One region of the Arthrobacter sp. P1_D12 genome, then DNA from elsewhere that is predicted to be linked to it. Evidence: riboswitches for the same ligand, from Rfam matches in the RefSeq annotation. Region 1 holds a riboswitch; the other holds the start of a gene.
The links. Region 1 has a riboswitch for cyclic di-AMP ahead of AC1DZV_RS10830 (aggregation-promoting factor C-terminal-like domain-containing protein). Riboswitches for the same ligand answer to the same signal wherever they lie in the genome.

Region 1 (5,379 bases):
AGGCCACCCCGATGCTGCCGAAGCGGACGAGCTGTCCGAAGAGGCTTCCGCCGGGGCTTTGTTCCTGGGCCCGCGAGGCGGCCGGCAGCGGTCCACGGGCCAGGGCCGCGCGCAGGTCGGGAACCGGGATCCGGCCCGAGACCAGGTCCCGGCTCAACCGTGCCATGCCGCGCAAGTCCGCGAGGGCCGTCTGGACGATGTCCACGCTGGAATCCGGGTCGTCGGTCCAGTCCACCGGGACTTCGTGGACGCGCAGGCCGCACTTTTCTGCCAGGACCAGCAGCTCGGTGTCGAAGAACCAGGCGTTGTCCAGCGTGTGGGGAAGCAGCTGCCGGGCCACGTCCGCCCGGATCGCCTTGAAGCCGCACTGCGCGTCACTGAATTGGGCGCCCATGAGGGCCTGGAGCAGTAAGTTGTAGCTGCGCGAGATGAATTCCCGTTTGGGTCCGCGGACCACGCGGGAGTTGCGGGTCAGCCGCGTCCCGATCGCCAGGTCGGAGTGCCCGGAAATGAGCGGGGCTAGGAGCGGGCCGAGGGCCGCCAGATCAGTGGAAAGATCCACATCCATGTACGCCAGGACCGGCGACGGCGAGGCCAGCCACACCCTGCGAAGTGCGTTTCCGCGGCCCTTTTCCGCCATATGGACCACCGTCACTTCGCGCAGCTCGCGGGCTACCCGTTCCGCGGCCTTGAGCGTTCCATCGGTGCTGGCGTTGTCCGCCACGGTGATCCGGAAGGAATGCGGGAAGGCGCCGAGCAGGTACGCGTGGAGCCGGCGCAGGCAGGCCTCGAGGTCCCGTTCCTCGTTGAAGACCGGGATGGTGACGTCCAGCAGGGGCGTGCTGGCGCGCGTATCAATGGCCGTGCGCCGGCCGCCGGTGCCGGTCAGCGCCCCGGCGATCGGGCCCGGGACCGGTGCGTCGGCCAGCGCAAGCCCCGAGGGTGCCTCGGGGGTCGCCGGGCCAGCCGGCGTCGCCGTGGAGCGGGGCAGGGTTCCTGTGGCCTGGTCTGTGAATGTCATGGCTCAACTTTCCCGGCGGCCCATATGAGGGCTTTAGGGTCAAGCTGTGCGGGGACTGTGGAATTCTGGCCCGCCGGGCCGGTCCCGCAGTGGAGACGCAAGGAGGCCCCCGCGTAGTGGAAGTTCAGGGCACCGCAGGGGGAACCGTAGCGCGACTTGACGTAGTTCAGGCCCCAGTTGATCTGGGTCCGGTAGTTAGTCATGTAATCGGCGCCGGCGCTCGCCATCTTCGAGGCGGGCAGGGACTGGACCACGCCGTAGGCGCCGCTGCTGGCGTTCGTGGCGGTGGTCTTCCAGTCGGACTCCTTGGTCCACAGCTTGTGCAGGCACTGCATCTGGCCAGGTGCCCAGCCATAGCGGCCCAGCTGGGACGCGGCGTAGGCCTGCGCGCCGGCGGGGTCGTCGATTGCGACCGGTGCGGGGGCCGGAGCGGCTGCCGGTGCCGGAGCGGGTGCCGGAGCGGGAGCTGCCGCGGGAACCCGAGCAGGTGCGGGGGCTGCCGCGGGGGCCGGAGCAGGTGCTGCCGAGGCTGCCGGCGCGGCAGCAGCGGGGGCGTGGATCAGCGCTTCGGCTGCCTTAACCTCCGAGATCTGGGGAGCCACGTTCTTTTCCGCTGGAGCGCCCGGGCCAGCCACCTGGACCCGCTCGAAGTTGAGCTTGGCCAGCGGGTCGGCGATCGTGGCCGTCTGGCTCGCAACATTCGCCGTGTGGGCGCCGGGCTCTGCCGCTTGGCTGGCGGCACCGCCACCCAGTAGCAGTGCGCACGCGGCGGTGACGACGGCGGCACGGCGGCCGGTTACACCGAGCCCGGCGGCGAACCGCGACAGGGCGGATGCCTGCTTGACCGGTTCGGCGCGGTGGCGCGACTTGGCTGCGCCAACTGAGCGGGAATGCGAACCGCCGTCAGGGCGTGTTTGTACCTGGAATTCAGTCATGGTGGCCTCTCAACGCCGGCGGAGTTAGCTGTCGGGTTCGGATGAGGTCATCCGGCYGCACGGAACATCACGTGTCGGCTTCACCCCGAGGGCGCATGAAAGCAGAATGCCCGGGAACTCTGGGTCCCCCGCCTCTGCCTGGTCCAGCGGAATCCGGGAAGCGGCAGAGTTTGGCGTCCGTCCGGATATGCGGCACCGATGGCGGCGCACGCTAACGACGCTACAGGACCTGGCCGCTTAAGTCACATTTTGGTAACAGGAGTCACAGTGCCGGGGTGTCGGGTTGCGCCGGGTTCGCGGGCCGGCCGGTCCGGGCCGTTTGCGCCGACGGCGGCCGTTCCGGTTAAGCCGGCGGCGGCGCGGCGGGCAGCCGCACGGCGAACTCCGTGCGGCCCGGCCGGGACGTGACCTCGACTGTTCCTCCGTGGGCCTCCACGATCGACTGGACGATGGACAGGCCCAACCCGCTGGTGCCCTCGGACGTCGGCGCGGCGGTCGCCGTGCCGTGACCTCCGCGGCTGCCGGAAACGGCGCCGGAGGACGAGCGTGCGGGGGCCCCGGACCCTACCCTCGCCGTCGCGACGGCAGAATCGGCGGGGACGGCTGCGGGATTCGACGCCGGATTGGTGCGCGAGGCGTCGGCCCGGGCGAAGCGGGCGAAGACCCGGCCGATAAATTCCGGGGCGATGCCGCTGCCGTTGTCTGTCACGGTGACCACGGCACTGCCGTCAGCCGAGCGCATAACGCCCGTGACCACCTTGGTCCCGGGTTCAGTGTGCTTGCGCGCATTGGATAGCAGGTTGGCGAGGACCTGGTGAAGCTGGGTCGCATCACCGCGCACCACCACGGGCTCGTCCGGAAGTTCCAGCTGCCAGATGCGGTCCGGGGCCATGACTTTCTCATCGCTGACCGTCTCGATGGCCAGTTGGGTGAGGTCGACGTCGGAGATCTTGAGCGGCTGCCCCTCGTCCAGGCGCGCCAGCAGCAGCAGGTCCTCCACGAGCGTGGTCATCCGCTCGGACTGGCTTTGCACACGGGCGAGGGACCTCTCGCCGTCGGGGGTGAAATGCTCGGTCATCCGCATCAGCTCTGTGTAGCCGCGGATGGCCGTCAGCGGGGTGCGGAGTTCGTGCGAGGCGTCGGCGACGAACTGCCGGACCTTCATCTCGCTCTCCTGCCGCGCCTCGAGAGCGTTGGAGACGTTGTCCAGCATCTTGTTCAGCGCGTAGCCCACGCTGCCCACTTCCGTTCCGGGATGGGCCGCCGACGTCGGGACGCGGACCCCGAGCGCCACCTCGCCGGCGTCCAGCGGGAGACGGGAGACCTTGGTGGCGACCTCGGAGAGCTGTTCCAGCGGCTTCATGGTCCGCCGGATCAGGGCTGTGCCGGCGAGCCCGATCAGCACGAGTCCCCCTGCGGACACCACCACCATGGTCCAGACCAGGGAGGCCAGGGTGTTTTGTTTTTCTGCCAGCGGGAGTCCGGTCACGATCACGTCGCCGTACGGTGTGCGCGCGGCTGTGAGCCGGTAGGCGCCGGCCGAAAGGTTGCGGTCCACGGACACGCCGCTCGGGGTGAGGGCCAGGAGAACGTTGTTGTCGGCGGGGGAGAGGCTCTTGACCGCGCCGTCCCCGGCCAGGAATCCGGCCCTGCTGACTTCGCCGTCCACTATCCGTGCGTTCAGCGTCCCGACGCCCTGTCCCCGGGCTTCGAGGGGGTCGGGACGCCTGCCCGAATCGTCCGAGGAGGGCCGGCCGAATTCGCTCGAACGGTGCGAGGCCTGGTCCAGCTGGGTGTCGAGTTGCCGGGTGAGGAAGAGGTCCATGGAGGCGTAGCTGAACAAGCCCACAGCGCCGCAGATGGCCACGAGCAGCGCCATGGCTACCAGGACCAGCCGGGTGCGCAAATGCCACGTGGACGGGTTGCGCCAGTCGCGTCCGGGGACGCGGGTCATGCCGGAAAGTGAGGGCACGGATCAGTCCGCCGGTTTCAGGACGTACCCGGCTCCGCGCACCGTGTGGATCATGGGAGCGTGGTTGGCGTCGACCTTCTTGCGGAGGTAGGAAATGTACAGTTCCACGATGTTCGCCTGCCCGCCGAAGTCGTAGTCCCAGACACGGTCCAGGATCTGGGCCTTGCTGATGACCCGTTTCGGGTTTTCCATGAGGTAGCGCAGCAGCTCGAACTGCGTGGCGGTCAGGTGCATTTCCTCACCGGCCCGGGTGACTTCGCGGGTGTCGACGTTGAGCACGAGGTCTCCCACCACGAGTTCGGCGGTGTCCATGGCGGCCACTCCGGAGCGCTGGACCAGCCGGTGCAGGCGCAGCAGCACCTCTTCCATGCTGAACGGCTTGGTGACGTAGTCATCGCCGCCGGCCGCCAGTCCGGTGATGCGGTCCTGGACGGCATCCTTGGCGGTGAGGAACAGCGCCGGCACCTCCGGCGCGAACGCGCGGATCCTGTTCAGCAGTTCGACGCCGTCGAACCCGGGCAACATCACGTCTAGCACCAGCACGTCGGGGCGGAAATCCTTGGCCAGCCGGACGGCTCCAGGCCCGTCCTCGGCCACGGCCACGGACCAGCCGGCCATCCGCAGTCCCATGCTCATGAGCTCGGAGAGGCTGGGCTCGTCATCCACCACGAGGGCGCGGATGGGGGAGCCGTCCGGATGCGTGAGCTGGGGAAGGTTGTTGGTCATGGAGTGCGAAGTGGCCATGGGGACAACTCTCCGATCTGCCGGTTAGGCGGGGCTTTGGGGACCCTGTGCGGCACCTGTGAATCCCAGCCTAGCGAGCTGGATGCCGTTGCGGGACCTTGTTGGCCGCACCGGCCATGTTCAAACCCCTTTCCCGTCCGGCGCCAACGTCACAGGCCGGGCTGTCGGCCCGCACAGCCCAAGCACAGGATCGCTCACCACGCTGGGGTGAACACCGGTCCGCACCCTAAAGGAGAAACACCATGAGCGGTCAGCATCCCGGAGCCGGTTCCGGACCAGCCCCCGAGTCAGCCCCTGTACCCGCCCCCACGCCCACCACCGGCGCGCCAATGGCGCCCGCGCCCGTAGCCACACCCCGTACTGCCTGGCAGTACAGCGCCGGACACACCGACGGCGGAACAGACCACACCGGACACGCCGGCGCCGGGCACGCCGACGGCGGGCGGCCTGAAGCAGGCGCTGCCGGCGGCTGGGGCGCGCCTCCGGTTTGGAAGGTTCCGGCCTCGGAACCTGCCTGGGGCATGCCCCGGCAGGAACCTGTCCCCGCCGCAGCCACAGGCTGGGGCGCGCCGGGAACTTCCGCCAAGACGGCCTCGGCGGCGAAGCCCTGGACCCTCAAGCGGGGGCTCGCCGTCGCCGGGGCCGCCGCAGTCCTGGCCGTCGGCGCCGGGGCCGGCGTCTATGCCCTCACCTCAAGCGCAACGGCA
Region 2 (5,379 bases), on a different contig from region 1:
CACGATGCCGGGGCGGTGGGAATCACGATGGCCCTGCAGCTGGGCCCGCAACTCTTCCTGGCACCCGTGGCCGGACTGGTCGCCGACCGGTTCAACCGCAAGCGGCTCCTGGTGCTGACCCAGTCCGCCATGGCGCTGCTGAGCGCGGGGCTGGGCATCCTGGTGGTCACGGGCGCGGCGCAGCTCTGGCACGTCTACGCCTTCGCCCTGATGCTCGGGGTGGTCTCGGCCCTGGACGCCCCCGTCCGGCAGACCTTCGTCTCGGAACTGGTCCAGGACGACTACCTCCCCAACGCCGTGGCCCTGAACAGCGCGTCTTTCAATGTTGCCCGGATGATCGGTCCGGCCGTCGCCGGCGTGCTCACGGCCGTCGTCGGGCCCGGCTGGGTCTTCCTCATCAATACGCTCACCTTTGTGCCCCTGTTACTGAGCCTGGCGAAAATCCCGTCGTCGTCGCTGCGCCGGCTGCCGCGGGCACCGGCGGGCAGGGGCAGGATCCGGGAGGGGCTGCGCTATGTGAGGTACCGTCCGGATTTGGTCGTGGTGCTGGTGGCGATCTTCATCCTGGGAACCCTGGGGCTGAATTTCGCCCTGTTCATCGCGGCCATGGTGGGGACCGAATTCGGCCTGGACGCGGGGGCCTTCGGCCTGATGAATTCGATCATGGCCATCGGATCCGTCGCCGGGGCCCTGCTGTCCGCCGGGCGCGGCAAGCCACGGCTGCGGGTCATCTTCGGGGCGGCCGCCGCCTTCGGCGTGACCTCGGGCATCGCAGCCATGGCCCCGAACTACTTCTGGTACGGCGTCGCACTTGTGCCCGTGGGGCTGTTCGCAATCACCATGATGACGAGCGCCAACGGATACGTCCAGACCACGACAGAGCCCGTAATGCGGGGCAGGGTGATGGCCCTCTACATGGCGATCTTCATGGGCGGAACTCCCCTTGGTGCGCCGCTCGTCGGCTGGGTGGCAAACACCGCCGGCCCCCGCTGGTCCATGGCGGTCGCGGCAGGCGCCGGCCTGCTGGCAGCCCTGATCGGGCTGGTGTGGATCATCCGCGCGAAGCACCTGCGGCTCCACTTCAACCGCCGCGCCCACGGGCTGCGGTACTTCCGCGTCGAAAGCCGGACCGGCCCGGCCGGTGCCGGCCGGGACGCGCGGCCGGAGGCACAGCAGGGCGGACGGACCTGAAACGACGACGGCGCCGTCACGGCTTAGGTTCCCAGGGGCCGTGACGACGCCGGACGCGGGGCTACTTCTTCAGTTCCGCCACGACGAAATCGATGCACTCGAGCAGTGCCGAGACATCGTCGGGCTCGATCGCCACGAAGGTGGCGATGCGCAGCTGGTTGCGGCCCAGCTTGCGGTACGGCTCGGTGTCGACGACGCCGTTGGCGCGGAGCACCTTGGCGATGGCCGCGGCGTCGATCGATTCGTCGAAGTCGATCGTGGCGATCACGTTCGAGCGGTCCTCGGCCTTGGCCACGAACGGCGTGGCGTATTCGGACGCTTCGGCCCAGCGGTAGATGCGGCCGGCAGAATCCGCGGTCCGGCCGGCGGCGAAGTCCAGGCCGCCGTTGGCGTTGAGCCACTGCACCTGGGCGTCCAGGGTCACCAGGGTGGCCAGCGCGGGGGTGTTGTAGGTCTGGTTCAGCCGGGAATTGTCGATCGCCGTCTGGAGGTCAAGGAAGTCGGGAATCCAGCGGTTGCCGGCCTTGATCCGTGCCGCCCGTTCCAGCGCGGCCGGGGAGAACAGGCCCAGCCACAGGCCGCCGTCGGACGCGAAGTTCTTCTGCGGCGCGAAGTAGTACACGTCCGACTCCGCCACGTCCACGTCCAGCCCGCCCGCGGCCGAGGTCGCGTCCACGAGCACCAGCGACCCCTCGTCGGCGCCGGCCACCCGCTGGACGGGGGCGGCAACGCCGGTTGAGGTCTCGTTCTGCGGCCACGCATAGACGTCGACGCCGGCCTCCGCCCGGGCGGTGGGGCGGGTGCCGGGTTCGGCCTTGATGATGGAGGACTCGGCAAGGAACGGCGCCTTGTTGGTGGCGGAAGCGAACTTCGAGCCGAACTCGCCGAAGGACAGGTGCTGCGCCTTGTTCTCCACGAGCCCGAAGCTGGCAATGTCCCAGAACGCGGTGGATCCGCCGACGCCCAGCACCACTTCATAGCCTTCCGGTGCCCGGAAGAATTCGCTGAGGCCGCTGCGCACCGAGCCGACCAGGTTCTTCACGGGCGCCTGGCGGTGGGAGGTCCCCAGCAGCTTCGACGATGCCGCGGCCAGGGCGTCCATCTGTTCCGGCCGGACTTTGGACGGGCCGGCGCCGAACCGTCCGTCCTTGGGCAGGAGGTTGGCGGGGATCGTGATGCTGGTGTCGCTCACAGTGGCTCCAATTTTCGGCTGGTTCGTAGCGTGGCTGGGAGGTGGCGGGCAGGGATGGCTACCACGGACACCCCTCTTCATTCTGCCTGTCTTATTTTGCCTGACAGCTCCCGGCGATACAGAAAAAGGCCTGTCATAGTCCGGTCATTGAGACGCCGGGGACGGCCGGCCGGCTGGGGCTGGGACAATAGCTTCAGGTCGATCGAAAGATTATCCGGAGTAATTCAAAATAGGCTAGGCTGGCATGCGAACGTACGGCGGTTCCCGCCTGGGCGCATCCTGCATGCAGCCCGCACGCGGTACGGTGGGAATGACGCTAGGACTGCGCTCGAGGAGCTGAGCTGAATGACGGATCTGATCGATACTACGGAGATGTATCTTCGGACCATTCTGGAACTTGAAGAAGAAAACATCGTTGCCCTCCGCGCCCGCATCGCCGAACGGCTCCGCCACTCCGGCCCCACTGTGTCCCAGACCATCGGCCGGATGGAGCGCGACGGGCTGGTGGTTGTTTCCGGCGACAGGCACCTTGAACTGACGGAAACCGGACGGAAACGTGCAATCGGTGTCATGCGCAAGCATCGTCTGGCCGAACGCCTCCTCGCGGACGTGATCGGGCTCGACTGGGCCTACGTCCACGAGGAAGCGTGCCGCTGGGAACATGTCATGAGCGAACGTGTCGAGCGAAGAATCTTCGAGATGCTCAACCACCCGACAGTCTCGCCCTACGGAAACCCTATTCCGGGGCTTGCGGATCTTGGCGGCGTGCCCAATGGCGCCCCCGTGGACAGGCCCGTGAACTTGCTGGAGGCCATGGCCGGCTACGGGGCAACTTCACGGGTTACGGTCAACCGGCTCGCGGAGCCGATCCAGGTGGAGCCGGAGCTTCTGGCCCAGCTCGACGAGGGCGGAATCAGGCCTGGCGCGCTGGTCTCGCTGGAGCGGGTGGGGGAGTACATCTCGGTCCGCGTCCCCGATATCGAAGGTGCCCTGGAGCTGCCGCCCGAGGTTGCCGCGCACGTCTTTGTAACAGTCGCCTGACCAGCCACTACGCGCCGGTCATGGGACGACCCATGAGTTGTCCACAATTGCGGTTACGGATTTATTACCGGGCGGCTTAATCGCCTATAGTTAGTGCCCAGTACCGATACCAAAGCGTTACCTGATCCGAAGCCGAGCCCTGCCAGCGGATCAGTCGCAGAACTACCTCCTGGCAGGGGCGGGGGAACCACTTTCGGCTGCTACTTCGGCAGCCTTGGGGTGAAGTCCGTCAGCGGCAAGCAGCTTCCACCGAAGGATCCCCTGGGGATGCCTCTGTGCTTGGCTGCTTGCAACGGCGGACCGGGTCTTTGATCTCTCTGACCCGAATCCGACAGCTAACTTCGCAGGCCATCCAGAGAGGAACCGTTCTTGACCACCCAGACCGCCAGGGGCCGTCGCCGCGCGACCGGTCCCGCTCCGGAGCCGCGTCCCGTCGTCGCACACACGGCCGAACGCCCGCGGGACGTGCACCGCGATGAACGCCGTCGCCGTCGCAGTCCGTTCCGCCAGGTCACGGACTTTGCCGCGGCCAGCGGAGTCGGGCAGAAGGCCGGGATCGCACTGGCCGCAACTGGTCTGGTTCTGACTGTGACGGTCCCCGTCACGAGCCCGGTGATGGCTTCGAATCCGGGAGAATCCGGCGCGCTCTCGGCTGCCGTGCAGCCGGATGTCACCGCTGCCGCTGCCGCCAAAGTCGACTTCAACCGCACGGCCGTCACCACGAAGGGTGATCCGGACGGGAAACTCAAGCAGCTGCTGAGCGCCCAGTCTGTGGGCACCATCACCCGCGCGGCATCGGCCGGCACCCTGGGTGCGCCGCTCGACCAGCTGGTCACGGCCTCGCCCTTCGGCTACCGCGTCAGCCCCATTACCGGGGGCGCGGGGGAGTTCCACCGCGGCCAGGATTTCGCCGCCCAGTGCGGCACGGCGGTCCACGCGGCCGCCAGCGGCACCGTGACCTTCAACGGCTGGCATCCCTTCGGCGGGGGGAACCGCGTGGTCATCGATCACGGCAACGGACTGGAGACCACGTACAACCACCTGTCCTCGGCCTCGGTCAAGGTCGGCCAGAAGGTTTCCCGCGGTGACGTCGTCGCCATGAGCGGGACCACCGGCGCCTCCACCGGCTGCCACCTCCACTTTGAAGTGATGGTCAACGGCGAAGTCGTTGACCCGCTCGGCTGGCTCTAGAAAGACGATGGGCAGCTCTCAACTTCTTGTGACACGCCGTGATCTGAATGTGACATTGGATCCGGACTGCTGTAGGGTTTGAAGCACGCCAACTTTTCCGAAGTTGGCGCTCTTGAGTGGATTGCCTAGCTCTGCCACCGCTCAAGGTCCGTTCGCATTACATCGTCTGGCAGGGGCGGGGGAACCAATTTTGGCCTTCGAAAGAAGGCCTTGGGGTTAAGTCGCAAAGCTTCCCAGGAAGCAGCGCGGCCGGGTGACTCCCATCCGAATCCGACAGCTCACCTCGTAGGCATTGGGAGAGGCTACTTTCGTGTCTTCACGCCACAATTCTGCGCGCATGCGCACCGGCGAGGCTCTGTCGAGCCCGCTGGAATCCACATCACGTGCCGCCCTTGCCGGCGCCCGGATTGGATCACGTTCCGCAGGCTCAATCTCTACCGAGCCCGGACAGCATGCAGTTTCCGCTTTTGGCGCGTCTTCGCAGTACACCCTTCGCTAAGTAACCCATTTCGGGGCGATCCGGCGTACCCCCAAGATGCCGGAGCGTCCTCAGTCCGTGCCCGAAAGCGCGCGGTCCAAGGATCACGAAAGAGAGAACTTAATGACTACTCGTGCAAACGTTGCACGGCACCGCGCCGAGGTCACCAAGACCAACTCGCTGGCTGTAATTGCTAAGGCTGTCGGCGACAACGCCGGCGGCGTGGGCCGTCAGGCCGCGGTCATCGCCGCAGCTTCCGGTCTGGTCCTGACCAGCGGAATCGCAG

Region 2: another riboswitch for cyclic di-AMP. It lies ahead of AC1DZV_RS13995 (M23 family metallopeptidase); the one in region 1 lies ahead of AC1DZV_RS10830 (aggregation-promoting factor C-terminal-like domain-containing protein).

What each region holds. Positions count from the first base shown of each region.
Region 1 is NZ_JBFUAR010000012.1:152,999-158,377, forward strand. Features, by position in the region: gene AC1DZV_RS10825 (bifunctional glycosyltransferase family 2/GtrA family protein) at 1-1,021, opposite strand, end outside; gene AC1DZV_RS10830 (aggregation-promoting factor C-terminal-like domain-containing protein) at 1,018-1,956, opposite strand; cyclic di-AMP (ydaO/yuaA leader) riboswitch at 1,956-2,115, opposite strand; gene AC1DZV_RS10835 (sensor histidine kinase) at 2,300-3,910, opposite strand; gene AC1DZV_RS10840 (response regulator transcription factor) at 3,932-4,672, opposite strand; gene AC1DZV_RS10845 (hypothetical protein) at 4,915-5,379, shown strand, end outside.
Region 2 is NZ_JBFUAR010000017.1:45,578-50,956, reverse strand. Features, by position in the region: gene AC1DZV_RS14010 (MFS transporter) at 1-1,191, shown strand, start outside; gene serC (phosphoserine transaminase) at 1,253-2,383, opposite strand; gene AC1DZV_RS14000 (iron-dependent transcriptional repressor DtxR) at 2,729-3,424, shown strand; cyclic di-AMP (ydaO/yuaA leader) riboswitch at 3,575-3,789, shown strand; gene AC1DZV_RS13995 (M23 family metallopeptidase) at 3,794-4,615, shown strand; cyclic di-AMP (ydaO/yuaA leader) riboswitch at 4,752-4,921, shown strand; gene AC1DZV_RS13990 (NlpC/P60 family protein) at 5,217-5,379, shown strand, end outside.